Regions from separate parts of the Shewanella sp. MF05960 genome, predicted to be linked through region 2. Evidence: predicted binding sites of a transcription regulator. Region 2 holds the regulator's gene; each other region holds the start of a gene.

What was found. The regulator FliA, encoded in region 2, starts transcription of late flagellar genes. The targets are predictions, from matches to a motif close to CTAAAGNTNNNNNNNNNNNNGCCGATA.
Region 1: the regulator FliA is predicted to act here: its motif matches at 6,568-6,594, upstream of pomA (flagellar motor protein PomA).
Region 3: the regulator FliA is predicted to act here: its motif matches at 6,238-6,264, upstream of ACROAE_RS04510 (flagellar protein MotY).

What each region holds. Positions count from the first base shown of each region.
Region 1 is NZ_JBOZPS010000009.1:34,747-45,757, forward strand. Features, by position in the region: gene ACROAE_RS10820 (L-lactate permease) at 1-1,270, opposite strand, end outside; gene nadK (NAD(+) kinase) at 1,600-2,478, opposite strand; gene grpE (nucleotide exchange factor GrpE) at 2,633-3,238, shown strand; gene dxs (1-deoxy-D-xylulose-5-phosphate synthase) at 3,395-5,260, opposite strand; gene ispA ((2E,6E)-farnesyl diphosphate synthase) at 5,282-6,163, opposite strand; gene xseB (exodeoxyribonuclease VII small subunit) at 6,201-6,437, opposite strand; gene pomA (flagellar motor protein PomA) at 6,826-7,593, shown strand; gene ACROAE_RS10855 (flagellar motor protein MotB) at 7,596-8,522, shown strand; gene thiI (tRNA uracil 4-sulfurtransferase ThiI) at 8,822-10,276, shown strand; gene ACROAE_RS10865 (hypothetical protein) at 10,404-10,628, opposite strand; gene ACROAE_RS10870 (transcriptional regulator GcvA) at 10,805-11,011, shown strand, end outside.
Region 2 is NZ_JBOZPS010000017.1:40,823-51,833, reverse strand. Features, by position in the region: gene ACROAE_RS16050 (protein-glutamate methylesterase/protein-glutamine glutaminase) at 1-162, opposite strand, end outside; gene ACROAE_RS16045 (chemotaxis protein CheA) at 189-2,429, opposite strand; gene ACROAE_RS16040 (protein phosphatase CheZ) at 2,445-3,182, opposite strand; gene cheY (chemotaxis response regulator CheY) at 3,196-3,579, opposite strand; gene ACROAE_RS16030 (RNA polymerase sigma factor FliA) at 3,625-4,344, opposite strand; gene ACROAE_RS16025 (MinD/ParA family protein) at 4,337-5,218, opposite strand; gene flhF (flagellar biosynthesis protein FlhF) at 5,223-6,608, opposite strand; gene flhA (flagellar biosynthesis protein FlhA) at 6,638-8,737, opposite strand; gene flhB (flagellar biosynthesis protein FlhB) at 8,853-9,986, opposite strand; gene fliR (flagellar biosynthetic protein FliR) at 9,996-10,799, opposite strand; gene fliQ (flagellar biosynthesis protein FliQ) at 10,803-11,011, opposite strand, start outside.
Region 3 is NZ_JBOZPS010000003.1:235,897-246,907, reverse strand. Features, by position in the region: gene cysB (HTH-type transcriptional regulator CysB) at 1-162, shown strand, start outside; gene purN (phosphoribosylglycinamide formyltransferase) at 267-911, opposite strand; gene purM (phosphoribosylformylglycinamidine cyclo-ligase) at 911-1,948, opposite strand; gene upp (uracil phosphoribosyltransferase) at 2,189-2,815, shown strand; gene ACROAE_RS04525 (Na+/H+ antiporter family protein) at 2,916-4,238, opposite strand; gene ACROAE_RS04520 (peroxiredoxin) at 4,689-5,294, shown strand; gene rnt (ribonuclease T) at 5,449-6,111, opposite strand; gene ACROAE_RS04510 (flagellar protein MotY) at 6,298-7,167, shown strand; gene ybgC (tol-pal system-associated acyl-CoA thioesterase) at 8,338-8,739, shown strand; gene tolQ (protein TolQ) at 8,729-9,418, shown strand; gene tolR (protein TolR) at 9,418-9,846, shown strand; gene tolA (cell envelope integrity protein TolA) at 9,847-10,830, shown strand; gene tolB (Tol-Pal system beta propeller repeat protein TolB) at 10,872-11,011, shown strand, end outside.

The DNA of each region.
Region 1 (11,011 bases), on a different contig from region 2:
TTTCGCCAGAGTTCAGGAAGATTTTTACCATAGGCACAGATGCACCTAATGAAATGATGGTAGGTAACATTGATTTACATGACACAGTCAATGATTGCTTCATCGCTTTTGGTTTCATTTTGAATAACACAAAACCAAACAAACACACAGCAACAAAGAAAATACCAGGCGCATAGAAGGTGGCAAACCCCGCTTTTAGTTCGGTGCCTAACAAGCCTGTCCAGCTGATGTTAAAGCTCGTTAGCCAACTCTTAAATGGACCCACAACGCGAGATAGCACCAACAGCGCAGCCATAATGATATAAGGAGACCAGGCTGCAATTTGCGAGAACTTAACCGGTGTTTCGTCAATGGCTAGCTCTTCTTCTGACTTGTTATCATTTTCGCTAAAATCACACCAAGGTTGTGAAGGTAATAACCAGCCTTTTCTTGCCACGGGGATGACTAATGCCATACCGACAAGAGAGCCAATAACAGAAGGGAATTCAGGGCCTGCAAAGTAGTTAATTAACCATGCAGGGATGGTGAATGCAAAGCCTGCAAATATAGCGAATTTCCATATTTGCAAACCTTCTTTAATTGACTTATTACGACCAAAGAAACCCGTTAATACACACACCATCACTAATGGGATCAGTGAACCGGTAATCAAATCGATAGTGATCATGTGTTTAGCAATAAACTGCGCGTAACCCACAAACGTGCCGCCATGTTCAGCAAATTGTGCTGCTGCCATGTTAACGCCACCTTCAGTTAGACCCTGTTCCATACCAAATAAAACGGGTAAACCAATTGCACCAAATGATACTGCAGTCGAGTCACCGATTAAGGCTACCACCGCTGCGGCAATAGGAGGCACACCGAGTAATACAAGTAATGGTGCACCAATAGCCGCTGGGGTACCAAAACCTGCAGAGCCTTCAATGAACGAGCCAAATAACCAACAAATAATCACAACTTGCACACGTGCATCAGCACTAATGTTGGTGAATCCAGAACGAATGGTGTCCATCGCGCCAGAATATTTTAAGGTATTTAACAAAAACACCGCGCCAAAAATAATGGTAAGCGGTGTTAATGCAGAAAGGAGTCCTTCGACAACGGAAGCGGCGAGAAGCATCGTGTCCATTTGCCAAATAAAGATTGCTGCCAGACCTGTCGCAATCATTGATATCGGCATTGCTTTGGATGCCGGTAAGCGCATGAGTACTAAAAATACCATTACGCTGATAATAGGCGTTAAGCTTGCTAGTAACTGTAGAAATGTCATGTATACCTCTGTATCACTTATAGTGGGTATTAAATTGTTATTATTTGTTAGCTTTTCGCTAACTAGGGCGTAATAGACGTTATTTAAGTGTTAAATGTGTTGATCGAGATCATTTAACATACGAGAAACAGACTTTGCTTATCGAAGTGGGATCTACATCCAATAGCAGTATTTTGAATGTCGGTTTTAGATCACGTTTTTTGATAGCGAAAATAATCATAAAAAAAGCCAAGCGTTAAAAACGATTGGCTTTAAGATAACGTTAATTAGCGGTTGTGAATGTGAAGGGCTTCACGTGAACGTTTGAGAAGATGTGAGCTAGTTCAAATTTAAAAAAGTTTACTTCCCCAGCCTAATTTATTTCGCAGCACATGGAAGTAATTATGACCTTTCGGGTGGATTAGTCTGAGGCGTTCATTGGAGCGGCGAATAAAGATTTCATCACCTGGTAAAACGGCTAAATGCACATGGCCGTCACAACTGACTTCGAGGTTTTCATCATTATTGGGTGATACGACGAGCTTAATATTGCTACAGGCATCAACCACAATTGGCCGACAAGATAAGGTATGAGGAAACATCGGCACCAAAATAATGGCTTGTAAATTAGGGGTTAAAATAGAACCGCCAGCTGATAATGAATAGGCTGTGGAGCCTGTTGGCGTTGAAACGATCATGCCATCAGCGCGTTGGCTGTACATAAATTGCTCATCAATATAGACTTCAAATTGAATCATGTGCGCAATTTTTCCAGGGTGCAATACGGCTTCGTTTACGGCTGTATTACTTGCGATGATCTTACCGTGGCGATGCACTTCTGCTTCAAGTAAAAAGCGATGCTCTGTTTCAAACTCTCCGTCTAACACTTTAGATAACGCGTCTTCAAAGTTGTCTGGTGGCAAGTCGGTTAAAAAACCTAGATTACCGCGGTTAACACCAATAACGGCAACATCAAATCTTGCTAATACTCTAGCGGCACCTAACATATTACCGTCACCACCCACGACGATGGCTAAGTCGCAATGTTCACCCATTTCGAGTAAGTCCATTGAGCAAACATCAGGGCCTAACTCTGCAGAGACACGTTCTTCAACAATCACATTAAAGCCCTGAACACTGAGCCAATGAAGCAATCGCCGTAAGGTTTGATTGGTCCCTTCGTGATGCGGTTTGCCGATGAGGCCGATTGTTTTGAACAATTTAGTCATATTCGAGTTTGTTGTGCCTTTAGGACTTGAAACATATGAATTGATCCCCATAATATACTCAAACTTATTAAAAGTGTGATAATTGCTGTTAATTAATCAGTAAATAGTCACATTATTAGCATATCCAATTTTGCATTTTTTAGCTGGAGTGAAAATGAGCAACGAATCGAACAACGCACCGCAAGATCAAGTGGAAGAAGTGGTAACACCTGAAGTCGTGGCTGATGAAGCAAGTTTGATGGATGAATTGACCCACGCAAATTTTCGCATCGAAGAATTAGAACAGCAATTAGCTGAAACCCAAGCGGCACTAACCGAGCGTAAAGATGTTGAAATGCGCGCTGCGGCTGAAACGCAAAACATCCGCACTCGTGCAGCCAAAGATGTTGAGCAAGCACGTAAATTTGCTTTAGAAAAATTCGTTAATGAATTATTGCCTGTCATTGATAATATGGAACGCGCTCTGCAGGGAACAGACCCTGAGAATGAGTCGACCAAAGCCATTTATGAAGGTGTTGAATTAACCATGAAAGGGTTCCTGACTTCAGTTGAGAAGTTTGGTGTAACCCAAGTTAACCCTCAAGGCGATGCATTTAACCCTGAGCACCATCAAGCCATTGGCATGCAACCAAGTGCTGAGTTCCCAGCGAACACGGTAATGATGGTGATGCAGAAAGGGTATTTGCTCAATGAGCGTTTATTACGCCCAGCCATGGTAATGGTTTCTCAAGGCGGTAATAGCGTCGACGTTGAAGCATAGGTGTAGAAACGTAGAGGCTTACCCTATAGACAGAAACGTAATGTTGAAAAATCGATGTTAATTAGTTTCACTGTCAAATAGGCACAAAAAAGGACTGAATTATCAGTCCTTTTTTTATGGTTGCCATTTAATCTAGCGAACTAAAATCCACGTTAACTATGCAATAAACGCCTGGATTTGCGCTAAAATCCCTGCTGAATCAAGCTGTAATTCTGCTGTGATTTCGTCTGGTGCACCGTGTTTAATAAATTCATCAGGCAAACCTATTAATAACACCGGTTTTACAATGCGCATTTGTTGTAGTGCTTCGAGTACGCCAGAACCTGCACCACCCATGACCGCATTTTCTTCAACGGTAATAATCACATCATGGCTGTTTGCCAGCTCAGCCAGCAAATCAACATCAAGTGGCTTCACAAAACGCATATCAGCGACACTGGCATCAAGTTGATCAGCTGCCTCTAATGCGGCGGCTAATGTGGTACCAAAGTTAATAATGGCAATTTTTTTACCTTGACGCTTTAACAGCCCTTTACCAATAGGCAAGGTTGTCATTTTTTCGACCTGCTCAGCACCAGTCGCACTACCTCGAGGATAACGCACAGCGGTAGGGCCGTCTTGGTAACAATAGCCGGTGTACAGCATTTGGCGACATTCGTTTTCATCTGACGGCGCCATAATGACCATATTCGGAATACAGCGCATAAAGCTTAAATCGAATGCACCCTGGTGAGTCGGGCCATCGGCACCCACTATGCCACCACGGTCTATTGCAAAGAGTACCGGTAAACGTTGTAAGGCCACATCGTGGATTAATTGATCATAGCCACGCTGCAAAAAGGTGGAGTAAATTGCGACAACAGGCTTAAGGCCTTCACAGGCAAATCCAGCACCGAGTGTCACCGCATGTTGCTCTGCAATAGCCGCATCAAAATACTGCGTAGGGAAACGCTGCGAAAACTCAACCATACCAGAGCCTTCACGCATTGCAGGCGTTATCGCCATCAACTTATCATCTTGTTCGGCAACATCGCACAACCATTTACCAAACACTTGCGAGAAAGTCGGTAATCCGGGTTTTGTCGCTGGTTTTTTAAATAGGCTAGGGTCAAATTTCGGCACTGCATGCCAACCAATAGGATCTTTCTCTGCGGGTTCATAACCACGACCTTTTTTGGTCATGATATGCAGCATTTGAGGGCCTTTGAGGTTGCGCATATTACGCAAGGTTTCTACCAGCGAGTCCACATCATGGCCATCAATTGGGCCAATGTAATTAAAACCTAGTTCTTCAAATAACGTAGCCGGAACGACCATGCCTTTAAGGTGCTCTTCGGTGCGCTTAGCCATTTCTTTAATGACAGGCATGCCTTTAAGCACTTTTTTACTGCTTTCGCGGATGGTGGTGTAAAAACGTCCAGACATCAACTGAGCTAAATGATTGTTTAATGCACCCACATTTTCTGAAATCGACATTTCATTGTCGTTCAATACAACCAGCATGTCTTTATGCAAGTCTCCAGCGTGGTTCATGGCTTCAAATACCATGCCACCGGTCATCGCACCGTCACCAATAACGGCCACGACTTTACGCCCAACCGCTTCTTTGTCTGCGGCGACTGCCATGGCTAATGCGGCACTAACAGATGTGCCAGAGTGGCCAACGCTAAAGGTATCGTATTGACTTTCTTCACGCCACGGAAAAGGATGCAGACCATTTTTTTGCCTAATGGTGTGCATGCGCTCACGGCGATCGGTTAAAATTTTATGTGGGTAGGCTTGATGGCCGACATCCCAAATCAAACGGTCAAATGGGGTGTTATAGACATAATGAAGTGCCACAGTTAATTCAACTGTGCCTAAGCCAGACGCAAAATGTCCGCTGGAAATACCAACAGACTGAAGTAAGAATTGTCTAAGTTCATCAGACACTTGTGGAAGTAAACCTTGCGGTAACTTCCTTAATTCTTCTGGTGTATTAGCCTGAGCTAGTACTGGGAATTTAGAAATATCGAAACTCATAGCGAGATTTTCTGACTCTTATTATAATCTTCGCTCAATAATATAACGGGCGAAGTCTGCAATTAACTGGCTATTGTATGGCAATTTAGTCAGCGCTGATAGTGCATCTTGTATTAGTTGTTCCGCACAGGCCTTTGCACCATCAAGACCCAGTAGTTTAGGGAAGGTACTTTTATTGGATTGCTCATCACTGCCTTGAGGTTTTCCAAGCTCTTCCGTGCTTGCGGTAATATCTAAAATATCGTCCTGAACTTGAAACGCTAATCCTAATGATTGGGCGTATTGCATCATTAGTTGGTACTGCACTTTTGGCACATTGGCAGTAATTAATGCAAGTTCAACGGCGCAACTAATTAACGCACCGGTTTTTTTATTATGTAATTCAGTTAAGCGTTGTAAATTTATACTGTGATTTGTGGCGCTAAGATCAATCGCCTGACCACCACACATGCCTTGGTAACCCGAGGCTTTGGCTAATGCGCTCACCATCGCTAATTGTTGGCTTGGGGTGAGTGTTTCACATGGCGCTGTAATGATCTCAAACGCCAGCGTTTGCAAGGCATCACCGGCTAAAATGGCGGTAGCTTCATCAAAAGCAATATGAACGGTTGGCTGGCCACGACGTAGCGCGTCATTGTCCATTGCGGGTAAATCATCGTGTATTAATGAGTAAGCATGAATACATTCAATGGCTGCAGCCGCTTTATCAAGGGCGTCAATATTGACCCCTAGCATGTCGCCAACACTGTAAACCAAAAACGGTCGAATTCGCTTACCGCCTAATAACGCACCATGCAACATGGCCGCCTTAAGGTGAGTCGCGGCATCATCAAGTTGATTTAAATGTTCACTCAGAACAGCATCAACTCGTTTTTGGTAAGTTTTTATCGCTTCAGCTAACACGTATTAAGACCTATATTTCAACCTAAATGATTGACGATTATTCACTTTCGACTGAAAATGGTGCTAATTCAACATCATTTTCATTTAATAAAATAGACACTTTTTGTTGAGCTTGTTCAAGCTTAGTTTGGCTTTGACGCACTAAGGTAATACCACGTTCAAATTGTTTGAGCGCGTCATCTAGTGAGACTTCACCTTGTTCTAAGTGAGCTACAATGGTTTCGAGTTCTGTTAAAGATTGCTCGAAACTGAGATTTTCTGGTTTTTTAGCCACGGTTAATATTCCTCTCTTGGCGCGAGTGACAAGGTATATCAGCCCAGCGTATCGGTCAAATACAGTCGCTGGTTATTTGCTCAACAGCACGCTTTGTTATTGAATTTTTTTTAGAAACCTTAAAAACGGGCTAAACTTGAGCCAACTTTGTCCGATAAAGAGTTAAGATTTTAAATCGATAGCGTAAACTGCTGTTAGATTGATACCATCATGTAATATAAAAACGGGCATGTTATCTAAAGAGAGTATTGCAACTTTTACAGTAATGCATAACGATTGAGATTAAGATTGCTTGTTATCAATGTTAGCTGTGCTAAAACGTCATTATAAATTGCACTTAATAAAGCGCACAATAAAGCAGAATCATCACTGCGATTGAGGAGAGGTTGTGGATTTAGCTACCCTAATAGGTATTATCGGCGCGTTTGGGTTTATTATCGGTGCCATGGTTACCAGTGGCGGTATCGGCCTATTTATTGACGTTGCTTCAATATTAATTGTTATAGCCGGCTCTATTTTTGTGGTGATGATGAAATTTAACTTAGGTCAATTCCTAGGTGCTGTAAAAATTGGACTAAAAACGTTTATTTTCAAAATTGATAAACCAGAAGATTTGATTGAACAATCAGTTACTATGGCTGATGCCGCGCGTAAAGGCGGATTTTTAGCGTTAGAAGAAGCGGTCATTACCAATACTTTTATGCAAAGAGCTGTTGATATGCTTGTCGACGGTCATGACGGTGATGTTGTCCGTAATGCCCTTGAAAAAGACATCGCCTTGACTGAGGAACGCCATAAAACAGGGATAAGTATTTTTAGGGCATTTGGTGATGTAGCCCCTGCGATGGGTATGATTGGTACACTCGTAGGGTTAGTTGCGATGTTATCTAACATGGAAGACCCTAAATCGATTGGTCCTTCGATGGCCGTTGCCTTATTGACCACACTTTATGGGGCAATGATTGCTAACATGGTGGCAATACCTATGGCGGATAAACTTGCTCTGCGCATGGGCGAAGAAATGCTTAATCGTAATCTCATTATGGATGCTGTATTAGCTATTCAAGATGGTCAAAATCCACGTGTGATAGAAGGGTTCCTCAAAAACTACCTCGCGGAGAAACAACGCAAAGTTAACACGACAGACGGAGAATAGTCATGGCTAAGGCCAAGTGTCAATGTCCACCTCCTGGCGCCCCGATGTGGTTAGCAACCTTTGCTGACTTAATGTCGTTGTTGATGTGCTTTTTCGTGTTGTTATTGTCATTTGCAGAAATGGATGTTTTAAAATTTAAGCAAATAGCAGGCTCCATGAAGTATGCATTTGGGGTGCAAAATAAGGTTGAAGTAAAAGATATTCCCAAAGGAACATCTGTCATTGCGCTTGAGTTTCGCCCTGGTAGACCTGATCCCACGCCGATTGAAATTATTAATCAGCAGACTAACGAAATGACTCAGCCGACAATTGAATATCAAGCCGGTGAAGAAGACAGCGCGGGCGGCACACAAAAACAAAGTGGTGATCAGCGTGGTGGTAATGCTGCTGCAACGGCTCAGGAAGTCGCCGAGGCGGTCAAAAAAGATGCCGCTTCTGCACAAGAAAACATTAATGAACAAGTGAAAAAAATGGCTGAAAAACTCAACGAAGAGATCGTTGACGGCGCCATTGAAATTGAATCGCTAGGTCAACAAATCATTATTCGAATTCGTGAAAAAGGCTCGTTTGCTTCAGGTTCTGGTTTTTTACAGCCTAAATTTAAACCGATTGTTCGCTCCATTGGTGCGCTACTTAAAGATGTACCTGGTATTGTGACGGTATCTGGCCATACCGATGGTGCTCATATTAGTAACGAGCTTTATAGTTCTAACTGGGAGTTATCGAGCCAACGTGCAGTTGCCGTAGCGGATGAGTTGAGACGCGTATCAGGATTTGATGAAACGCGGATGAAGGTTGTGGGTGAAGCGTCAAATAGACCGCTTGTGCCTAATGATACCAATGAAAATCGCACTCGTAATCGTCGAGTGGAGATTTCCATTGAACAGGGCAAAGCAAAAGAATCAAATGAGATAACCGTAGAACAATAAGATGGTTTTCTGACAAAAAAGCGCAGCCTAAACAGGTTGCGCTTTTTTGTTATATGAATGTGTATTAACTGTGTTGTCTGCACAAAATGCATGATTAACCGGTGAATATGTTTGGTTAATAGTCAGCTTTTGGTATAATCCGCGAATTATTGCTTACGTTTTGGCTTTGGTTTATTAATAAACCGTGATGCATCAAATCTGTAAGCTGTGTTTTTAATTTATAATCAACGTATTACAACTCCTTTTAGCGAGCCACACTTTGTCTGTGCTAAGGGATAAGTTATGCCTGCGGACACCCCATGAAGTTTATTGTAAAGCTGTACCCTGAAATAATGATGAAGAGCAAGTCGGTAAGAATGCGTTTTACCAAAATGCTCGAAACTAATATTCGTAACGTGCTGAAAAAGGTTGATGAAGAAGCCAAAGTACAACGTTTATATGATCGTATTTTAGTGAGAGTACCAGTCAATAAGCCTGAATTAGTCGATGCGTTCGCCGAGCGTTTAGGCTGTATTCCAGGTATTGCTCATGTTGTGCAGGTGAGTGAATATGCTTTTGATTCAATTGATCATATTTATCAGCAAGTGTTGCCTAAATACCGTGATGAAATCGCGGGTAAAACCTTTTGTGTGCGAGTGAAGCGTTCAGGTAACCATGATTTTAATTCTATTGAAGTTGAACGGTATGTTGGCGGCGGATTAAACCAACACACCGACGCGCTGGGCGTAAAACTTAAAAATCCAGACGTAACAGTGAACCTTGAAATTGATCAAGACAAGTTATACATGGTTGAACGTCGAATTCCAGGTCTAGGTGGTTTTCCTATGGCGACTCAAGAAGACGTGTTATCGCTTATTTCTGGTGGTTTTGATTCAGGCGTATCGAGTTTCCAGTTTATTAAAAAAGGTGCCCGTACTCATTACTGCTTCTTCAATCTTGGTGGTGCTCAGCACGAGATTGGCGTAAAGCAAGTGGCTTACCACTTGTGGAAAACGTATGGCGAATCTCACAAGGTTCGTTTTGTGTCTGTGCCGTTTGAACCTGTAGTGGCTGAAATTCTTGAACGTATTGATAATGGCCAGATGGGCGTAGTGTTAAAACGTATGATGATGCGCGCCGCAACTCGTATCGCTGACAAATTTGGCATCCAAGCGTTAGTGACGGGTGAAAGTTTAGGTCAAGTATCAAGCCAGACATTAACCAACTTAAACGTGATTGATCGCAGTACTGATTTATTGATTTTGCGCCCGCTAATTGCAATGGACAAGCAAGATATTATTAATCAGAGCCGCGTGATCGGCACTGAAGATTTTGCTAAATCGATCCCTGAATATTGCGGTGTAATTTCACAAAAACCAACCGTGAAAGCGATTTTGTCTAAAGTGGAAAAAGAAGAGCTTAAATTCTCTGAGGATTTAATTGACCGTGTTATTGAGGCCGCTGTGGTGATGGATATCCGTGACATTGAAGCTGAAATGAATAAGCAAGTCACTGAAACTGAAACGGTGAAAGATGTGGCTTCAGGCGAGATTGTCATTGATGTGCGCGCACCGGAAGAAGAAGAGCGTAAACCATTAACGCTGGACAACGTGATGGTGAAAGCGATCCCATTCTTTAAATTAGCGACTCAGTTTGCTGATTTAGACAAGAGCAAAACGTATCTTCTGTATTGTGACCGTGGTGTGATGAGTAAACTGCAAGCGTTGTATTTAATTGAGCAGGGTTATACGAACGTTAAAGTTTACCGTCCATAAACATAACGCCAATCAATAATGCTGATGGCGTTATTGATTGGTTGATGATTTACAGATAATAAAAACTTACAGACAATAAAAAACCGCATTAAATGCGGTTTTTTATTGTCTGCGCGCTGAGCGAAAATTAGTTTGCCTGGGTCGCTTCAGAAGTTTTTTGTGCTTCTTCATTGTCTGCAACTAAAATGCTGTTAACATCATCATTGATGTCAACTTTCATCGCTTCAATGCTTTGAGATAATTCAGCATGCAAATCGATCATGTTGATAGGTTCTAGCTCTGTTGCTTGTGCAGTAGTCAATCCAATGATGGATGTCAGAATTAATGCCGCAATCGTTTTTAAGTTGAACATTGGGTGAGCCTCCAGGCTAATGTGTCACATTTGCCGGACTATCCCGATAACGTCGTAGAGATGTCCAACTGTATTTTCAATGATGCTAATTTAACCAAACACAGTGTTCTTTACAAGCGACAAAAAATAACGATAATCATTAGAAAAACTAATTATAAAACGAGAGATTGATCACTATGTCTAGACGATTGCCCCCCTTAAATGCGGTGAAAGCATTTGAGGCCGCAGCAAGGCATCTGAGCTTTACCCGCGCCGCAGAAGAGTTGTTCGTCACTCAAGCCGCAGTAAGTCATCAGATTAAAGCATTAGAAGATTTTTTAGGGCTAAAGCTGTTTAGACGTAAGAATCGATCATTATTGTTAACAGAAGAAGGTCAAAGTTAC
Region 2 (11,011 bases):
CATCGTGATCACTTGAGGGTTTAACTTTGCAGCCATCTCAACCGCTTCTTTGCCATTAACAGCAACAGCAACGACTTCGAGATCAGGATCTTGATTAACAATTTCACTGACTCGACGTCGAAAAAAGCTAGAATCATCTACAACTAATACTTTTATGGCCATTTAATTCCTTAATTTATGGAACTTTTTTATTTTTTGTTTTTATTTTTGGCGTAATGTTTAAGTAAACCGGGAATATCTAAAATAAGCGCAATGCCGCCGTCTGAAGTAATTGTTGCTCCAGCCATACCAGGCGTGCCTTGCAACATACTGCCTAAGGGCTTAATCACCACTTCTTCTTGACCAATAAGTGCGTCGACAACAAAACCAATCTGCAAAGTGCCAAGCTGCACAATAACAACATGGCCATGCTTTTTATCACCATGCTTAAACGTCGTTTTCTTGCTATGAAGCCAATGCTCAAGATAAAACAATGGCACAGCTTTATTACGGAAAATCACCGTTAATTGGCCATCGACAATATTAGTTTTAGTTAAATCTAAATTGAATATTTCATTCACACTCGACAGCGGCAATGCGAATACTTGCTTAGACACATCGACCATTAAGGTTGGCATAATCGCCAAGGTCAACGGCACTTTAATTTCAAGAACCGTGCCTTTGCCTTTCATTGAATCAATGTGAACAGTACCGTTTAACTGATTAATGCGAGTTTTAACCACATCCATGCCCACACCACGGCCTGAAATATCAGATATCTCAACTTTAGTTGAGAAGCCTGGTGCAAAAATCAGATTATACGCTTCGTTATCAGTCATTCTTGATGCGGCATCTTCGTCTAACACGCCGCGAGTGATAGCAATTTGTTTTAGCTTTTCAGGATCCATCCCTGCGCCATCATCCTCAATTTTAAGCAGGATATGGTCACCTTCTTGACTCGCAGAAAGCGTAATGGTGCCTGTTCGAGGCTTGCCATTGGCTTCACGCGTAATCGGCATTTCAATACCATGGTCTACCGAGTTTCGCACTAAGTGGACTAATGGATCGGCTAGTGCCTCAACTAAATTTTTATCAAGATCGGTTTCTTCACCAATCATGATCAAATCAATTTCTTTATTTAATGTTCGAGCTAAATCGCGGACAACCCTTGGGAAACGGCCAAACACTTTCTTAATTGGCTGCATGCGGGTTTTCATTACCGCACCCTGCAAGTCAGCGGTAACGAGATCAAGGTTGGCCAACGCTTTAGACATTTCTTCGTCTTCGCGGGTAATGCCTAAACTCACCAGGCGATTACGCACTAACACTAATTCGCCAACCATATTCATAATCTGGTCTAAACGAGCAGTATCTACACGAACCGTCGTTTCGCCTTGTGGGACTGCATTGGCTTTAGCCGCGACAGGTACAGGCGCTTTATCTTTGGCGACTTCAGCTTTAGGTACGGGCACTGCTGCCGGCGCGGCTTTGGCAACGGGGGCTGGTGTAACAGCTTTCGGTGCGTCAGGAACTTTAGGAGGTGTAGGCGTAGCCGCTACGACAGGGGCTGCTGGTTTAGCAACGACTGGAGCACTGCCTTTACCATGTAATTCATCTAATAAGCGTTCAAATTCATCATCGGTAATTTCATCAGAGTCGACTAATGGTTCAACAACCGGTTCTGCTGGCTTAATGGGTTCGCTAGTGGTTTCAGCTTTGGCTTTAAACGATCCAGAACCATGAAGCTCATCAAGTAATGCTTCAAACTCATCATCGGTAATTTCATCACTATTGCTTGATGATGCACTGGCCGATTTAGGTGCTATGGTGTCTTGATTTACAGCGGATGTAGCTGTTGAGGTTGGGCTTTTACCTGAGCCATGCAAGGCATCGAGTAATGCTTCAAATTCAGATTCGTCAATTTCATCAATACCAGTTGAGCTAGGTGCAGAAGTAGATTGCACACTAATGTCTTCGACATATTCAGGTTCAGAGACTTCAGCGGCTTCTTCTATGATTTCAGGTTCAGCAGTTGATTGACCCATTTCAGACGGCAGTGGAGCGCCAGAGCTTAATAATTTTAGTTTTGCTAACAAGTCTGAATCGGCAGGGTCTTGTTGTTGTCCCTGTTGAGTTTGAGCAAACATGGTATTAATTGCATCAACCGCTTGCAAAATTATGTCCATTAGCTCTGCATTGACTACACGTTTACCAGTACGTAAAAGATCAAACGTGTTTTCTGCTTCGTGACACACATCAACCATGGGTTTAAGGCTTAGAAAACCTGCCCCACCTTTGACGGTGTGAAATCCACGGAAAATAGCATTAAGTAAATCACTGTCATCAGGATTATTTTCAAGAGCGACCAGCTGCTCTTGTAGAAGCTCTAAAATCTCACCAGCTTCAATTAAAAAGTCCTGGAGTATCTCTTCATCAACATCAAATGACATTAAATTGACTCCTAATTAGAAACCCAGACTTGATAGCAGATCATCAACTTCATCCTGACCCGTGACCACGTCTTCACGTAACTCAGCGTTCATGATTGGGCCTTCTGCCTCTATCTTATTATCTTTAATTGTAGGTAATGACTCAGTAGTATGGTCACCAAAAACGGTCAACATGGATACTAAATTACTCTCTACTTCGCGCACTAGTTCAATCACTCGGCGGATCATCTGACCGGTTAAATCTTGGAAGTCTTGCGCCATCAATATCTGAGTGAGCAATTCACGAAGACGGTTAGAATCATGCTCGCTATTAGACATAAACTGCTGAACATCATGACAAAGTGATTTAAATTCACCCAGTTCGATGTCGCGACGCATCAGTTTATCCCACATAGGCGTTACAGATTGAATGTTGCTTATAATGGTATCGGCCAAAGGCAAACATTCTTCAACCGCATCCATGGTTTTATTAGCAGCTTGTTCTGTCATCTCAATAACATAGTTTAATCTTTCTTTAGCATCCGGAATTTCAGTGTTCGCTAATTCAGATAAACGGTTATCAACTTGGAAATCTTTTAGTGCGCTGTGCAATTGGCGAGTGAGTTTACCGACCTCTTCAAACAGCTCACGCTGCAGAGGAGTCGCTAAATCTCTAATTAATTCGTCAGCTTTACCTTGCTCTCCCGCCGATAGCAGTTCAACAAGTTGCTGGGCCTGTTCGAGAGTAATTAACCCCGATATTGATGCCTGCATGACTTATCCTTGCTTAAGCGAGTCGTTCAAAGATTTTGTCTAACTTTTCTTTTAACGTAGCGGCTGTGAACGGTTTAACAACATAACCATTAACACCAGCTTGAGCCGCAGCAATGATTTGCTCACGCTTAGCTTCAGCCGTAACCATTAATACAGGTAAATGTTTTAGTGAATCGTCTGCACGGATTGCTCTAAGTAAATCAATACCCTGCATTCCCGGCATATTCCAGTCGGTTACAACAAAGTCAAAATGACCTTTTTGTAACATAGGTAGGGCTGTTGAGCCATCATCTGCTTCTTGGGTATTATTAAATCCCAAGTCTCGCAACAAGTTCTTAATGATACGTCTCATTGTTGAAAAATCGTCAACAATAAGAATCTTCATATTCTTGTCCAAGGTTTCCTCCGGTGAGCTGACACTCGTTTGCTCTATAATTAGTTATTATTCTTGTGTCCAATGCTTGAGTTTGGCTTTTAGTCTGAGCATGGCCTGACTTAATATCTGGCTAACTCGCGACTCACTTACCTCAAGGATGGCACCGATTTCTTTTAAGTTTAATGCTTCGTCATAATATAACGACAGCACTAAAGCATCTCTTTCTGGCAAGGTTTTAATTGCTTCAACCAGTGCAGATTGGAACTGAGTCTCGGCGAGAGAATCAAAAGCTTCATTTGGGGATTCGTCGTCTGTGGTTAACACATCCTGGGAAACACCAAGGTCTTCTATGCCTATGATTTTACCGACAGAAACATCATTTAAGATATGATGGTACTCATCGAGAGACATATCAAGTTTTTCAGCAATTTCTGTGTCTCGTGCATCGCGCCCTAACACTTGTTCAAGTTCGTCAATGACATGGGCTACACGGCGATTATTACGATGAACTGAGCGTGGAACCCAGTCACCGCGGCGAATTTCGTCAATCATTGCGCCACGAATACGAATGCCAGCAAAGGTTTCAAATTTAGCCCCTTTGGTGCCATCAAATTTTGATGATGCTTCTAGAAGCCCCATCATACCTGCTTGTAATAAATCATCCAGTTGCACTGATGCTGGCAGCCTTGCCAACATATGATGAGCAATGCGTTTCACCAACGGTGCATACTGTTCAACAATCGATGTTTTGTTATCGAACTGAGTATACGCTGCGGCTTTATTCACTCGCTCTCCCCTCTTCTACTGGTTTACGTTGTACTAAGCGTTCAACAAAAAACTCTAAGTGACCACCAGGTTGTTGCGGTACAGGCCAGGTCATAATTTTATTGGCCAACCCTTGGTATGCAATCGCAGAAGGTGATTTTGGAAAGGCTTCTACGACCAGTTTTTGTTTACGAACTGCTTTGCGCAAATTTTCATCGAAAGGAACACTAGCGACAAGCTCTAAGGCCACATCTAAAAATCTATCTGTTACTTTACTGAGTTTAGCAAATAATTCCATGCCTTCGCGTAAACTACGCACCATATTTGCCACAATTTTGAAGTGGAACACACCGTGTTCACGACTTAAAATTTTAATCAGGGCGTAAGCATCAGTAATCGATGTAGGTTCATCACATACAACGATTAATACATCTTGTGACGCCCGCGAAAAACTCAGCACCATATCTGAAATACCCGCAGCCGTATCAACAATTAAAATGTCGAACTGGGTGCGCATTTCACTAAAGGCACGAATTAAACCGGCATGCTGCGCTGGGGTCAATTCAACCATCGCTTGTGAACCAGACGTGGCCGGCACAATACCGATCCCTTTTGGCCCACGGACAATGATGTCATCTAATTCGGCATCGCCAGACAAAACATGAGATAAATTTTTCTCTGCACGGATCCCTAGCATCACATCAACGTTGGCTAAACCTAAGTCAGCATCAAGCACCAGTACACGCTTGCCCTTTTCGGCTAATGCGACTGCGGTATTAATTGATACGCTTGTTTTACCGACTCCGCCTTTACCACCGGATACGGCAATTACTTTAACTTTATCGTTATTTGGTTGATTCATCATACGTAAACCACTTGCTTGATCCCGAGTCATATCTTTACTCAAATGCATAGGCAGTGTCATTTGACCATGCCGTGTCTTGTGACGTTGGTTGTTCTGTTTCGTTTAATGCGGCTAGTGCTTGTTTGGCTAATTCTAGTGTATCAGCCACTTTCATGTCTTCTGGAACACGTTGACCGTCAGTAACATAACTCAATGGTAACTCATTTTGAATCAATACGCTCAATGCACCTGCAATTGATACTGATTCATCTAATTTAGTCAAAATAGCACCCGATAACGGAATGCGTTTAAAGTGTTCAACTGCATCTTGCAATACACGACGCTGGCCAGTGGCAGACATCACTAAATAACTGCGAATTGGGATCCTACTATTTGCAGTCAAATTATCAAGTTGTTGATAAAGACGCATGTCTCGTTGTCCCATTCCCGCAGTATCAATTAACACTAGCTTACGATTTCTAAATTGATATAAAATCTGCTCTAATTCGCTTAAATCATGTGCTTGCTTAACAGGGCAGCCCATAATTTTACCATATGTCGCTAATTGCTCATATGCTCCAATTCGATAATGGTCTGTCGTAATCAACGCGACTTGTTCAGGACCATGATGTGCAGCAAACCGCGCAGCAATTTTTGCTAAAGAAGTCGTTTTACCGACACCCGTTGGGCCAACAAAAGCAACTACACCACCACGTTTAACAATATCATCACCTTGATTATCAAGTAAATTAGCTAAACTTTGTGGTAATGCTCGCACTAAGTCTGCTGGCGTGTAGTGTTGGCTCAGCCCAGCTAGTTTAGCAGCAACAGCGGGAGAAAACTCAGCTGCAATTAATTTACTTTCTAACATGGCGCCAACTGGATCAGAGCGCTTTTTGTGATCTTTCATTAAAGAAGACACCTGGTGGGTCAGTAAGCTTCTTAACGATGCCATTTCCTCACGCAATGAGTCTAGCTCGGCAGATTGATTTTTATTACTTTTATTGGGTTTTTCAAGATGATTTACCTGTGGCGCACTTGGGGTAGGCTTAGCCGTTTTAGCCCCTTGTAATTGGCGAGCCCATTCAGGTAACTCTGGTTCATCTTGATGCACAGACATTTGCTGTGCCATGCGATTGTGCTGCTTTTCAAGTAATGCTTGTAACGAGTCCGCTGCAGGCGGTGGGCTCACTTTTGAATGTGCCTTAACGGCAGGTTTAGCGCCCAATGAAACTCTATCTTCACTGACATCCATAAAGCTATTCGTTGGCGCTTGCGACGCCATAGCGGCTTTTGGTTCGTCATAATCAACCGCGGCAACAATTTCGATGCCACCAGCCACTTTTTTATTAGACATAATGACAGCGTCAGACCCTAAGGTGTCTTTAACTTGTGCCAATGCTGCACGCATATCTTTGGCAAAAAATCGTTTAATTTTCACGTACGCACCTCTTTAAACTGACGTTATCACTATTGACCTACTGCAGAAACAATTCTGATTTGTTTCTCGTCGGGGATTTCTTGGTAAGAAATCACTCGTAAATTTGGAATAGTGTATTTAACAAATCGTGACAGCGTGGATCTCAGCATACCAGATGTCAATAATATGGCTGGTTGCCCAACCATTTCTTGCTTCTGTGCAGCATCTAAAAGTGACTGCTGCATGCGTTCTGCGAGTCCGGGTTCAATATTTGGCCCTTCTCCACCTGTCGCCTGCATAGACTTATGCAACATCTGTTCCAACTCAGGCGCCAATGTAATGACAGGGATTTCAAGTTCTGGTCCAGAGATCTCCTGGACTATCATCCGTTTTAGGGCGATACGCACTGCGGCTGTCAATACTTCAGTATCATTACTCTTACTACCATACTCTAATAACGTTTGGACGATTGTGCGTAAATCTCGAACCGATACACCCTCATTTAATAAGTTCTGCATGACTTTAACCACAGAGCCTAAAGGCATAACGTCGGGTACAAAACCATCTACTAATTTTGGTGAGTTCTTTGCCAGCATATCCATTAACTGCTGCACTTCTTCGTAGCCTAATAGTTTAGCGGCATTGTTGCTTAACAACTGGCTAATATGGGTTGCGACAACGGTCGCGGTATCTACCACTGTGTAGCCTAATGTTTGTGCATGCTCACGTTGCTCTGGCGAAATCCAAACGGCCTCTAAACCAAATGCAGGATCGCGAGTTTCAATACCGTCGAGCTTGCCATAAACTTGACCTGGGTTAATTGCCAGTTCACAGTCATGTCTCACTTCGGCTTCACCCACCACAACCCCCATCAATGAAATCCGATAAGCATTGGGTGATAAGTCTAGATTGTCACGAATATGCACTGCTGGCACTAAAAATCCTAACTCTTGAGATAATTTCTTACGAACACCCTTAATACGGCCTAATAATTCGCCACCCTGGGATTTATCAACCAATGGAATTAACCGATAGCCGACTTCAAGACCGATGGTGTCAACGTGGCGCACATCATCCCAGCTCAAATCTTTAGGTTCTTTATCTTTGGCTTCCGCAGGGCCTTTAGTCGCGACGACTAACGCGGCTTGCTTTCTTTCAATATTACGTTTGTAAACAAAATAAGCGGCGCCGGCGGTGATAAATGCAAACGTTAAAAATGCCACATGCGGCATGCCGGGTACAATACCCATAATAAACAGTAGACCTGCGGCAATCGCTAAAGACTTATGATTGTCAAACATCTGACTCATCATCATCTGGCCCATATCACCAGATTCATTTTGACGCGTTACCATTAAGGCCGCAGCAATAGACAATAGTAAGCCAGGTATTTGCGCCACTAAACCATCACCAATGGTCAGTAAGGTATAAATTTCTACCGCACTTGAGAAATCGAGATCATGTTGCACTATACCAATAACAAAACCGCCGAGGATGTTGATCACTAGGATCATAATACCGGCAATAGCATCACCTTTTACAAACTTAGATGCACCGTCCATTGCGCCATAAAAGTCAGCTTCACGGGTCACTTCAGCACGGCGAATACGCGCTTGGTCTTGAGTAAGCGTTCCCGCATTTAAATCTGCATCAATGGCCATTTGTTTGCCGGGCATTGCATCGAGGGTAAAGCGAGCACTCACTTCTGCAATACGCCCAGCACCTTTAGTTACTACAGCAAAGTTAATGATAATTAGGATAATGAACACCACCAAACCCACAGCATAATTGCCGCCAATTACCACAGAGCCGAAGGCTTCAATCACCTTACCCGCGGCATCTCCACCGTTATGGCCTTCTAACAATACAATTCGAGTTGAAGCGACGTTTAACGCTAATCGCAACAACGTCGCGACAAGTAACACGGTAGGAAAGGCAGCAAAATCAAGGGGTCTGTCGGTATAAATCGCGACGAGTAACACCACTAACGCTAAGGCTATATTGAAAGAAAACAAGATATCGAGCAAGAATGGCGGGATAGGCAAAATCACCATCCCTAATGCAGCCAAAACTAATACAGGCGTACCGATACCTTTAAAAGTAGATGGTCTTATTTGTTTAAATTGCCCAAAAGCTGCTTTTGCATCCATATTTAGATGAACCCTTTCTGTCAGTCTACTGCGTCAATGGACTGTTAATTGACGCGAATAAACTTAGAAAGCAAGAATTAAGCCAAAAATAGCATTATCTAAAAACACGCTGAGCTTAATATTTTAAATCATCGGGGATAGGCTGTTTGTAAGGAATAGGTTTAGGCTTACGTCCCTTACCTTTTTGATACTGTCTGAGTTGAAACACGTAGGCTAATACTTGAGCTACTGCAGTAAAGAGCCCTTCTGGCACTTGTTGGTCAATCTTGGTGGTATGGTAAATAGCCCTGGCAAGAGGAGGAGCTGACACAATAGCGACGTTATGTTCACGAGCAATTTCTCGTATTTTAAACGCAACATCGTCTACGCCTTTGGCAATTAAAAATGGAGCCGATGAACGGGTCACATCATATTTAACCGCTACTGCATAATGCTCGGGGTTAACCACAATCACATCCGCTTTTGGCACTTCTGTCATCATTCGGCGCTGAGCCAATTCATGCTGCATTTGCCTAATACGCCCTTTGACTTCTGGTTTACCCTCAGAGTCTTTATATTCATCTTTGACTTCTTGCTTGGTCATTTTAAGCTGTTTATTGTGATTCCAAATCTGGAACGGCACATCAATAATGACAATCAGCAACATTGAACTGCATAAAACAATAAACATCCATACCAGCAGATCTAACGCATGGTACACATTACCCGGCAAATGGTCGTTCGATAACATTAAAATATCGTAAAAATAAAACCTTAATAAAAAATATGCCGACAGCGCAACAACAGCAAACTTAGCGATACCTTTAGTTAACTCAACCAACGCTTGAGTACCAAACATGCGTTTAAAGCCATTCATCGGATTAAGCTTACTGCCTTTAGGCATAAATGCTTTGACCGAAAAAGACATTCCACCTAATACGATATTGCCTAAGAAAGACACAAACGCCAACAATACAATAAAACTCAACAGTGGCCAGGCAAGCTCATTACCCACGACGCCCCAAACACGAAACATCGAGTTGGTATCGAATATTTGATCGCGCTCCATGGAGAAAATTTGTTTCATGATGTTGTAAAGACTAATCGCAATAGAAGGTCCAGTCATGGCAAAACCTACTGATGCAGCCAATAACACCGCGGCGGTTCCGAGTTCTTTTGAGCGAGCAACTTGACCCTTTTCACGTGCTTGTTCAAGTCGCTTACTGGTGGGTTCTTCTGTGCGTTCTTGACTGCTGTCATTTTCGGCCATTTTCCCTCCTTAGAACACGATTGCAGCGTCGGTTTGACATTGAAGTTGTAACACATCACACATCAACAGCTGTGCCGCCTGCCAGACTTCATCAAAATGCGCCATGATAGGGCCAAGGGTTAACCATAAAATCAGCAAACCACTGACCATGGTAACGGGGAAACCAATAGAGAAAATGTTTAACTGAGGTGACGCTCTGGTCATCACACCAAAAGAGAGGTTAATCAGTAATAAGGCCACAATCGCCGAGATTGACATGGTTAATGCCGCCCCAAACATATAACTGCCCCATTCAGCTAACGCGCGGTAATTGGCAATTGAAATACCTTGAGTCGATATAGGGATCGTTTCAAAACTGGCCACCAGCATTCTGAACATTAATAAATGGCCATCAACGGCTAAAAATATCAGCGTCGCGAGCAGTAAAAAAAAATTACTCACCACAGGTACTTGCTCACCTGAACCAGGGTCGACCATAGAGGCAAACCCTAAGCTGGTTTGCATACCAATAATTTGCCCTGTTAACACAAATGTCTGCATCACCATTAAAGTAACAAACCCCATCGACACACCAATAAGAATTTGTTGAGCAATCACAAATACTGAGCTAAACGCCACGAGCTCAATGGATTCTACTGGTGGTAATACCGGCGCAACAGCAACGGTAATGGCAACCGATAACATTAAACGTACACGCGATGGTGTAGTATTAGCACCAAAAACTGTCATCACCATCAACATCGATGAGATGCGAAAAAACGGCAACAGGTATGCGGCAATTGTTTGACTTATTTCATCAAACAAAATATCCATAACCTAACCTATCACTAAAGGAATGAGGTTTACCATATCAAGGAAAAAATCCATCATCGTTTGTACTAGCCAGTGACCTAAAAACATTAGTGCAAACAAGGTCACTAAAAGACGAGGTAAAAAACTTAAGGTTTGTTCATTAATCGAGGTTGCCGCTTGAAACACTGCCACAATCAAACCAATAAACAAACCGGGCAAAATAATCGCCGACA
Region 3 (11,011 bases), on a different contig from region 2:
ATAGGCTTTAGGCGTGGAAGCTTTTTACGCAGTTACATGTATGATTTTATGCGTCATTTTGCACCGCATTTAACCCGTGACGTTGTTGAAAAAGCGGTTGCTTTACGTGATCAACAATTGATTGATGAAATGTTTGCCGATATTTCACTGCCAGTTAAGTAGTGCAAAGAGTGTCAAACAAACAATAAAAAACCTCGCTAACAAGCGAGGTTTTTTGTCTGTACAGATCAGATCAGTGGTTAGCACTGATGTGTAAGCTAAGCTAATTAGTCTGGCGCGTAGCCAGATGGACCAATTAATTCGCCATCTAAATACGCTTTACCGTCTGTCATTGTTAATCGGCCTAAGCTGAACCATTTTACCACTAATGGGTATATAGCATGCTCTTGCTCGTGTACTCGCTCTGCTAATACAGTGGCATCTTCGCCAGTGTATACAGGCACTTTAGCTTGTAATATTACCGGGCCCGAGTCTAGTTCTGGAATAACAAAATGTACGCTAGCACCGTGTTCGTCATCACCGGCTTCAATGGCACGTTGATGAGTATGTAAACCGGTGTACTTAGGTAATAATGACGGATGTATATTGATCATTTTCCCCAGGAAACGGCTAACAAAGTCATCGGTTAAAATGCGCATAAAACCAGCCAGTACAATTAAATCAGGCTGATATTTTTCAACGGCAGCTAACAAACGCGCATCGTATTCGCTACGCGTTTCATTTTTATAAGCAATCACGCAACTGGTATCAATTTCGCTATGGTGAGCGCGGATTAATCCATAAGCATCCGGTTTGTTGCTAATGACTCCCACCACATTTGCATTTAAGTTATCGTCACAACCATCAATAATGGCTTGAAGATTACTACCACTGCCAGAGATCAGCACCACAACACGACAGCTTTGGCTCATTAGATGATCTCCACTTGCTCTTCGTCACCTTGACGAGTGGCAATTTCACCAATTAACCAAGCGTTTTCACCTTCAGCTTTAAGCAGTGTTAATGCTGCGTCTACTTTGTCTGCTGGTAGGGCGATAATCATGCCTACACCACAGTTAAATGTGAGGTACATTTCGTGTTGAGCGATGTTACCGTTTTGCATTAACCAGTCAAATACCACTGGCCACTGCCAAGAATCACCTTTTACAACGGCTTTGCAATCTTCAGGAAGGACTCGTGGGATGTTTTCCCAGAATCCACCGCCAGTGATGTGCGCCATTGCATGAATGTCTGATTGTTCAATCAGTTTCAATAGTGGCTTAACATAAATTCTAGTCGGCTCAAGTAAGTGTTCTATTAGCGGCTTGCCAGCAAGATCTTGCTGGGTATCGGCCTGGCTAACTTCTAATACTTTACGAATTAACGAGTAACCGTTCGAGTGAGGACCACTAGACCCTAAAGCAATCAGCGCATCGCCAGCTTTGACTTTTGTGCCATCAATGATGTCAGCTTTTTCAACGACGCCAACACAGAAGCCAGCAAGATCGTAATCTTCGCCTTCGTACATGCCTGGCATTTCAGCGGTTTCACCACCAATTAAAGCGCAACCAGACTGGAAACAGCCTTCTGCAATACCATTCACTACAGAGGTCGCCGTTTCAACGTCCAATTTACCGGTAGCGTAATAGTCGAGGAAAAAAAGTGGCTCAGCACCAGATACAATTAAGTCATTAACACACATCGCAACTAAATCAACACCAACAGTGTCGTGCTTTTTGTAATCAATGGCTAAGCGTAATTTGGTACCAACACCATCAGTGCCCGAAACCAGTACAGGGTGTTTGTATTTAGTCGGTAATTCGCATAGTGCGCCAAAACCACCTAAATTGCCCATAACTTCTGGACGGCGAGTGCGTTTTACCGCTGATTTAATGTTGCTAACTAACGCATTACCTGCATCGATATCAACGCCGGCGTCTTTGTAACTTAGGGGGGTAGGAGTGCTCACGGAGGATCCTCTAGGGTACATCGTTTTATGGAATTTTATGCGGCAGTATTCTACCAGTTTGTCTCATTAGTCGAAAGCCATGTTTTTACTTTATCCTGTAAAGAAAACGATGAATTGCCTATTTTTTATTGGTTTAGCTCACGATTTACTGCATTTTTGAAACTTTATGTTTTATAGAAGGGATAAATGGACTAACATTTGTCAAATTTGCCTGAAAGTCGAAAAATCTAGGAGAAAGAAATGAAAGTCGTTGAAGTTAAGCATCCACTGGTTCGTCATAAAGTCGGTTTGATGCGTGAAGCGGATATCAGTACCAAACGATTTCGTGAACTGGCCACTGAAGTTGGCAGTTTATTAACCTATGAAGCAACAGCTGATTTTGAAACTGAAACCGTCACCATTGATGGTTGGAATGGTCCTGTCAGTATTGAGCAACTTAAAGGTAAAAAAGTCACGGTTGTGCCTATTTTACGTGCGGGTTTAGGTATGATGGACGGCGTGCTTGAGCATCTTCCAAGTGCACGTATCTCTGTTGTGGGTATTTATCGTGACGAAGAAACGCTACAGCCTGTCCCTTACTTTGAAAAAATCGTCAGCAATGTTGAAGAGCGTATCGCGTTAGTGGTCGACCCAATGCTCGCGACGGGCGGATCAATGATTGCAACTATCGATTTGTTGAAAAAACGCGGTTGTACCTCGATTAAAGCATTAGTGCTTGTTGCCGCGCCAGAAGGCATCAAAGCGTTAGAGCAAGCGCATCCAGATATTGAACTATACACAGCCGCCATTGATGACTGCTTAAACGAGCAAGGGTATATTTTACCTGGTTTAGGTGATGCGGGTGATAAGATTTTCGGGACTAAATAACCGATTATTAAGCTGTTAAAAAAATCGTTAATAAAATGGGAGCCAAATAGGCTCCCATTTTTTATGTGTATTTTACGTTAATTGACAAGACTATGGTGTTTTACAACACCATGGCTGCTATCCAGCCAAAGACTAACAATGGAATGTTGTAATGGACAAATGTTGGGATCACACTGTCACGAATATGATCGTGTTGGCCATCGGCATTAAGCCCCGCTGTAGGGCCTAAGGTCGAGTCTGATGCTGGTGAACCTGCATCGCCTAGTGCCGCAGCAGTACCGACTAACGCAATCGTTGCCGCAACAGAAAAACCAAAGCTGAGCGCTAATGGTACATAAATAGTGGCGATAATGGGAATCGTTGAAAACGATGACCCAATGCCCATGGTAATAAGCAAACCCACAATCAACATTAATAGTGCCGCGAGCGCTTTATTGTCGCCAATAATATCACCAAGTGATGTTACCAACGTGCCGACTTCACCGGTTGATTTTACGACAGCAGCAAAACCTGCGGCTGCAATCATAATAAAGCCGATGTTAGCCATCATATGCACGCCTTGATTAAACAAGTCTTTGCTGATGTCTTGTTTAATGATCCCTGAAAAACGAAAAATGATAAAACCACTTAACGCGCCAAAAATCATCGAGTCAGTTTGCAGTTGAACAATGAGTGTAACGACAATGGCCGATAGCGAAATAATAATGCTTTTACGGCTAATAACCGGCGTTATTGTGTCGCTAATAACGGGTTGCTCAATCATATATTGTCTCGGTTTGCGGTAACTAATGAATACTGCGGTGAGTAAACCACACACCATGCCCAGGGCGGGTAGTAACATTGCTTGTGGTATTTGGGCTGTGACGGCATTTAAGCCATTGGTGTTTAAATTAGCCAATAAGATATCGTTTAAGAAAATCCCACCAAAACCGATCGGTAAAATCATATAAGTGGTGACTAAACCAAACGTCAAAATACACGCAATAAGGCGACGGTCGATATTGAGCTTAGAAATAACGTGCAATAGCGGCGGAATAAGAATGGGGATAAAGGCGATATGGATCGGTAAAATGTTCTGCGACGAAACCGCCATAGCAAGAATGGTGACTAACAATAACCAACGTACCAGTTGAGTGTTACTGCTATTCGGTTCTTTGCCTAATTTGTTAATAATGGCATGAGAAATTAATGTCGTTAAGCCTGAGTGAGACAACGCTGCAGCAAATGCACCCAGTAATGCGTAACTCAAGGCTATTTGGGCTCCGCCCCCTAAACCATCATTAAAGGCAGCTATGGTTTGATGGATATCTAATCCACCGACTAAACCCGCAACAACAGCACTAATGGTTAATGCAACCACAACGTTAATTCGAATAAAGCTTAAAAACAGCATTAAACAGACAGCGATAACAACCGCATTCATAATCGTAATTCTTTAAAGTAAGTGAGACGGCTATTTTTGACTGCGCAGTAGTGTTTGTCCAGCGTAGATGAAAATTTTAGGTGATGATGCAAGGTTTACATCAATGATTGGGCAGATTTAATACAAATCAACCTGTGTATTAATTGTTCTCTATTACAAAGTGGTGCCATATATGACGGTTAGTATGGCTGAGTTTATGGATCAAAGAAGTGAGGCTATTAGGCTTTGTCGTATTTTTGTCACACGGCAGTATTACATTAGTGAGTCTGCATGTTTTATTTTTCAGCAGGTAAACTTTTTTCAACTGAAATAACTTATAAGTCGGCTAAATTAACTGTATGGTATATGACTGAATAAGTCGCAATGGTAACAATGTTTAAGTAGTGGATAACCACGAAAGAATATTTGTGCCCTTGTAGCATGTAAAAAGCCATTAAATGGAGATAGATAATGAGCGTATTAGTAGGCCGTCCAGCCCCAGATTTTACAGCCGCAGCCGTTCTTGGTTCTGGTGAAATTGTTGACACATTTAACCTCGCTACCGCGATTAAAGGTAAGCCAGCGGTTATTTTCTTCTACCCACTTGATTTTACTTTTGTATGCCCATCAGAGCTTATTGCTTTTGATCACCGCATGGAAGAGTTCACTAAGCGTGGCGTTGAAGTGATTGGTGTTTCTATTGATTCACAGTTTACTCATAACGCATGGCGTAACACTCCAGTAGACAAGGGTGGTATTGGCCAAGTTAAATACACTCTAGTTGCTGACGTTAAGCACGAAATCTGTAAAGCATACGATGTTGAGCATCCAGAAGCGGGTGTTGCTTTCCGTGGTTCTTTCTTAGTCGATAAAGAAGGCCAAGTACGTCACCAAGTGGTTAACGATTTACCATTAGGCCGTAACGTTGATGAAATGATCCGTATGATCGACGCACTTCAGTTCCATGAAGAGCACGGTGAAGTTTGTCCAGCAGGTTGGTCAAAAGGCGAAAAAGGTATGACTGCTAGCACTGAAGGTGTAGCTGCATACTTAAAAGATAACTCTTCAAAGCTGTAATGCTGCGAGTTTGAGCCAATAAAAAAAGCTGCCTCGGCAGCTTTTTTGTTGCAATAAATTATGTAGAGTGACACTCAATCCATTCTCATATCGGCTGATATCATACCGGCCGAGGTTAAAGAGTAGGTTGATGTTACTTATTTTCTCAGGTTATTTATTCTGCTTCAGTATCATCAGCGTCTGCACTGACAAGTGGCCAACCACCGAGAGCTTTCCAACGATTAACGATATGGCAAAACAATTCCGCTGTACGTTCTGTGTCGTAAAGCGCTGAGTGTGCCTCTTTGTTGTCAAAATCAATCCCAGCCATCTTACACGCTTTAGCGAGTACGGTATGTCCAATGGCTAAGCCTGCGAGTGTAGCAGTATCAAAGCTTGCAAACGGATGAAACGGTGAACGTTTTAAACTATTGCGTTCGATTGCCTGATTAACAAAGCCTAAATCAAATGCTGCATTGTGGGCGACAATAATGCAGCGATGGCAGTTAGCCGCTTTTTGGGCTTTTTTAACTTCTTTAAAAATTTCTAAAAATGCGACTTTTTCATCTACAGCACCACGAAGCGGATTAGTGGGATCGATGCCGTTAAATGCTAATGCTTCGGGTTCTAAATTGGCACCTTCAAATGGCTCAATATGAAAATGTAAGGTTTTATCGAGTTCAATGACACCATCACTGTTCATTTTTAACATGCTGACAGCAATCTCAAGCAACGCATCTGTTTTGGCATTAAAGCCTGCCGTTTCAACGTCAATCACCACAGGGAAATAACCACGGAAGCGGTGTTTAAACTTGTTAGCGTCGCAAATATCAGTCATTACAGTCTTCATCCTCAATTGATATCATTTTCAGAGCAAATGACATAAGCCGAGTATTATGCGCAAACTCACGCGCAGTGTCATGTTTGATTGTGGTTTTTATCAGCGATTAAACATGATTGTTTGCTAAAGAAACCCTATATAAGGCCGATAACTAGAATGTAACCTATTTAAAGAGTGTTTTTTATGTGGCGAAAACTGATGGTACTCACAAGTTTGTGTCTTTGCTCAACGGCTCATGCCGATTTGAGACATTATGTTGCGTCTTTAGAAAACTCAGCATGGCGAGTGGGTGAAAATAATCCAATTGAATGTCGACTCGAACACGACATTCCAGATTATGGTCGGGCCATTTTTACTAGCCATGCCGGCAAAGAGTTAAATCTACACTTCACATTAGACATGTGGTTAAAGCCTGATTCTGTAACCAATGCCACGTTAATTAGCCGTGCACCGAGTTGGCGTCCTGGACATAACTCTAAAGAAATTACCCAATTATCTTATCAAAAACAGTTTAATGGCGAGGTCCCTAAAAAAGCCGCATGGTCGATGTTGACTGAATTAAGCCAGGGTATGGAACCGACGTTCTATTATGCCGATTGGTACAACCAAAGTTCCAAAATAGCGGTAGGATTATCGTCTGCTAACTTTGGTGGCAAATACCGTGAGTTTCGCTCTTGTTTAGCCAATTTACTGCCTTACAGTTTTGATGATATTGCTTTTACAGTATTAAATTATCAAGAGGGGGGTGTGGAGTTAACGCGCTTCTCGAAAATGCAGTTACAAAAAGTACAACGCTATTTGTCTTTTGACCCTGAAGTAGAACTTGTGCTTATTGATGCTTACACAGACAGCTATGGTGGTCGCTCAATAAATCAAAAAGTGTCCGATAAACGAGCTGACTCAGTAAAAGATATTTTGGTTGCCAGTGGTATCCCACAAGACCGTATTCATACCCAAGGGCACGGAGAAAAGCGTCATGTTGCGGCTAACGATCTTGCACAAGAGCGCCAAATCAACCGTCGCGTGGTGATTAAAATCACCAAAGAGATTTAAACTTCTATATAGCATGTCGTTTATAAATATATGTCAGCCCAAGTGGATAACTGCTTGGGCTTAATTTTGTGCGTTATTTATGGACATTATGCCGATAACCTTGCTTTGCAAGATGTATTTAATAAAGGCTGTAATACCAATCAATATTAATAAGATGCCCTAATCTTAATCAATATTGATTGTTTGTAGGTTTTGTTGAAAAAAAGGCAAAAAAAACCCACTTAATCCAAGTGGGCTAAATAATTTGCAATCAACAAATTTAAGGAAGGAAGTCAAGCATAAGAACTAGGGTAAACTGAGGTATTGGGTTACACCAGTTTGGAGTTCTTGGTTTTCAGCATCTGAATCGGATGTGTCCTGAAAACAAGGCTATAATAGAATGAATATTCTAATTCGACAAACAAGAAAAATTACGGTTTCGCATTATTAAAACTAATGATTTAATGAGGTTGTTGGTAGTGAAAGTAGGCTTTATATCCAGTAATAGCGGTTTATTAAGTTATTATCCATTTTAGCTGCATAACTAGTCGGATTAGCAAATTAAACTAAACGATAATATTTAACAAATGAAGACAGTGATGATTTTTTGGCGACATGTCTTAGTGATAAAGGGGTGTAGTATCAGCGTTGATACCACTTAACACAGTCTTGATCATGTTTGCTGTGTTCTCATGACTTGCACAACCCATTAATGAATTCGTGCAAGGTTATTAGTCTGTAATTTTAAGGTTAAATTAAGCCTTTGTAAGCTTTGTTTTGCAGCCTAGTATAATTGCATTATGTTTAGCATTTAACTTTAGTATTCGGACTTTGCTTTATTAAGGCGTCTTGGCCGATAAGTCTCTTGTGTTGCTTAAGGTAAACCGAATAGCGAACGGATAATTAATGTGTGTTATTGATTATCCTTTTACCGCCAATTTACTCTCAAATCACGACTAATTTAGTGTCGTATAACTCGCGGTTTAATTACTCTTTTTTGTTTGAAAAATTGTTAATGTTTTGGGTAAAAACATTAATAAAGCTTCATCTATTACAGTTCCTGAGGTAATTCGGGTGTTTTAGCGCATTTTGAGCAAAATAAAGTCTGTTTTTAGCCTCAGACATTATTCACAAGCGTGTTGCTACTCGGTATAGTAGGCCAACTTTTGCCTCCTAAGAATTGATGCTCTGATTATGTTTGTTTGGCCCATATCAATTTACTATGAAGATACTGATGCCGGTGGTGTTGTGTATCATTCAAACTATTTGAATTTTTTTGAACGGGCACGAACACAATGGTTAAAATCGATGGGTGTTCGCCAAGCTGAATTGCTGGCGGAAGATATCGCTTTTGTCGTAAAACATGCAGAAATAGATTTTCGTAAAGCTGCAAAATTTGAGCAAGACTTATTGGTTGAGTCCAAGGTCGAAGAATTAAAGAAAGCGTCATTGGTGTTTCACCAGCGCTTAGTAGATCATCAAGGTGATTGCTATTGTGAAGCGACAGTGGTTGTCGCGTGTATATCTTTATCACGAATGCGTCCCCGCGCTATTCCCCTAAATATTGTTCAGGAGTTCGACTGTGCACGCTGAAATTTCATTTATTGGCTTGTTTTTAGAAGCCAGTGTGTTGGTAAAATTGGTCATGTTGACCTTGTTGGCATTATCGATTGCCTCTTGGGCCGTGATCATTCAACGCAACAAATTATTAAGCTCAGCAAGAGTAAAAGCGCTACGCTTTGAAGACACGTTTTGGTCGGGTGTTGATTTAAACCGTCTTTACAAAGAGCTTATTGCACGTGGAAGTGCGATTTCTGGTTTAGAATCGATGTTTGTAGCCGGTTTTAAAGAATATACTCGTCTAAGCAAAGTGAACAGTAAATCTCCAGAAGCGGTGATGGACGGAACGTCACGTGCGATGCGTGTTAGCTTGTCGCGTGAGATGGAAAAACTTGAAAATCATTTACCCTTATTAGCCACCATTGGTTCAACGAGTCCATATATTGGTCTGTTTGGTACTGTGTGGGGGATCATGAACTCATTTATCGCACTCGGCGCGGTTGAAAACGCAACGTTAGCAATGGTAGCACCAGGTATTGCTGAGGCATTGATTGCAACTGCAATGGGTCTTTTTGCAGCTATTCCAGCGGTCATTGGTTACAACAGATTTTCAACTCAAGTAGAAAAGCTAGAAAACTCGTATGCTAACTTTATGGAAGAATTCTCAAACATATTGCAACGTCAAGCATATAGCGAGAAGGAAGCTGTTTAATGTATCAGCGTAAGCGTCGTCGTCCGGTTGCAGAAATCAACGTGGTGCCTTATATCGACGTTATGTTGGTGTTGTTAATCATTTTTATGGTGACAGCGCCAATTGTATCGCAAGGTGTTAAAGTTGAATTGCCGCAAGGTAATGCAGAATCTCTGCCACCAGACAGTAAACCACCGATAGTAGCGTCAATTGACGCTGCAGGTGAATACTTTTTAAATGTGGGCAGTAGTTCAAATTCTGTGGCTATGGATTTAGAGCAGGTGTCTACTGAAGTTGGGGCATTAATTCAACTTGAGCCATTAAGACCCGTGGTTGTAAAAGCTGACCGCTCAATTCCGTATGAAAGCGTTATCCAACTCATGATAAGTCTTCAAGGTGCGGGAGTGCCTGCTGTAGGACTTATGACCGATTCGCCGAAGGAGAAATAGGTGGCTGGAAACTCAGATTTAACCGTACCCGTTTCTATTTCGGCTGGTATCCATATTGGGGCGATTGTCATTCTTGCCTTAGGCATTAGTTTTGATGACAAACCTAAGCCGATGCAAACAGCAGCCAGTGCTCCTGCAGTTCAAGCAGTTGTGATTGATCAGCAAAAAGTTACTGACAGAGTTGAGCAATTAAAGAAACAAAAGCAAGATGCGTTGCAGCAAGAGAAAGCGCGTCAAGCAGAGTTAGAACGTAAAGCGCAGGAAGCAAGGCGTGAGCGTGAAAGCGAACAAGAAAAGATTAAAACGTTAGAGATCCAACGTAAGTTGAAAGAGGCTGAAACGCAAAAAGCAAATGATGCCGCTAAAGCCGCTCAGGTTAAGCAGCAACAAGAGAAAGAGCGCGCCTTAAAAGCGGAAGAGATCAGAAAGCAGAAAGAAAAAGAACAAAAGGTATCTGAAGAAGCCGCTAAGCAAGCTGCTGAAAAGCGTAAGCAAGAAGAAGCGACTGCCAAGAAAGCGCAAGAAGAGCGCCAACGTGCAGAAGATGAACGTAAGCGCAAAGAAGAAGCCGAACGTAAACAACGTGAAGATGCTGAACGTAAGCGTAAAGCTGATGCCGACGCTAAAGCACGTCAAGAGCGTGAAATGGCTGAAGCAATGGCTGCTGAACAAGACTCGTTGTCGAAAACACGTAATAAGCAAGTGTTGTCAGAAGTTGATAAATACAAAGCGATGATCATTGCCACCATTCAACGTAACTTAGTGGTTGATGAATCAATGCGTGGTAAAAGTTGCCGAGTCTTTATTCGCTTAGCCGCTGATGGGTTTGTGACAACAGCACAAACGCTTGAAGGCGATCAAGTGGTTTGCCGCGCAGCAAAAGTTTCGATAAACAAAGCGGGGCGTTTACCTGTATCGCCTGAGCCTGCTGTTTATCAACAGTTAAAAGAAATTAATTTAACCGTTTCACCGGAATTTAATTAATATCAAACGTATTTAAGATGGAATTGAATTAAAGGAGTCGCATGAAGAATTTTGCTAAATGGTTAACACTGGCACTTGTTGTGTTAACGACACCTGCTCGCGCAGCGTTAGATATTGTAATTACAGAAGGCGTCGATGCGGCAAGACCGATTGCGGTTGTGCCTTTTGTTTGGCAAGGGCA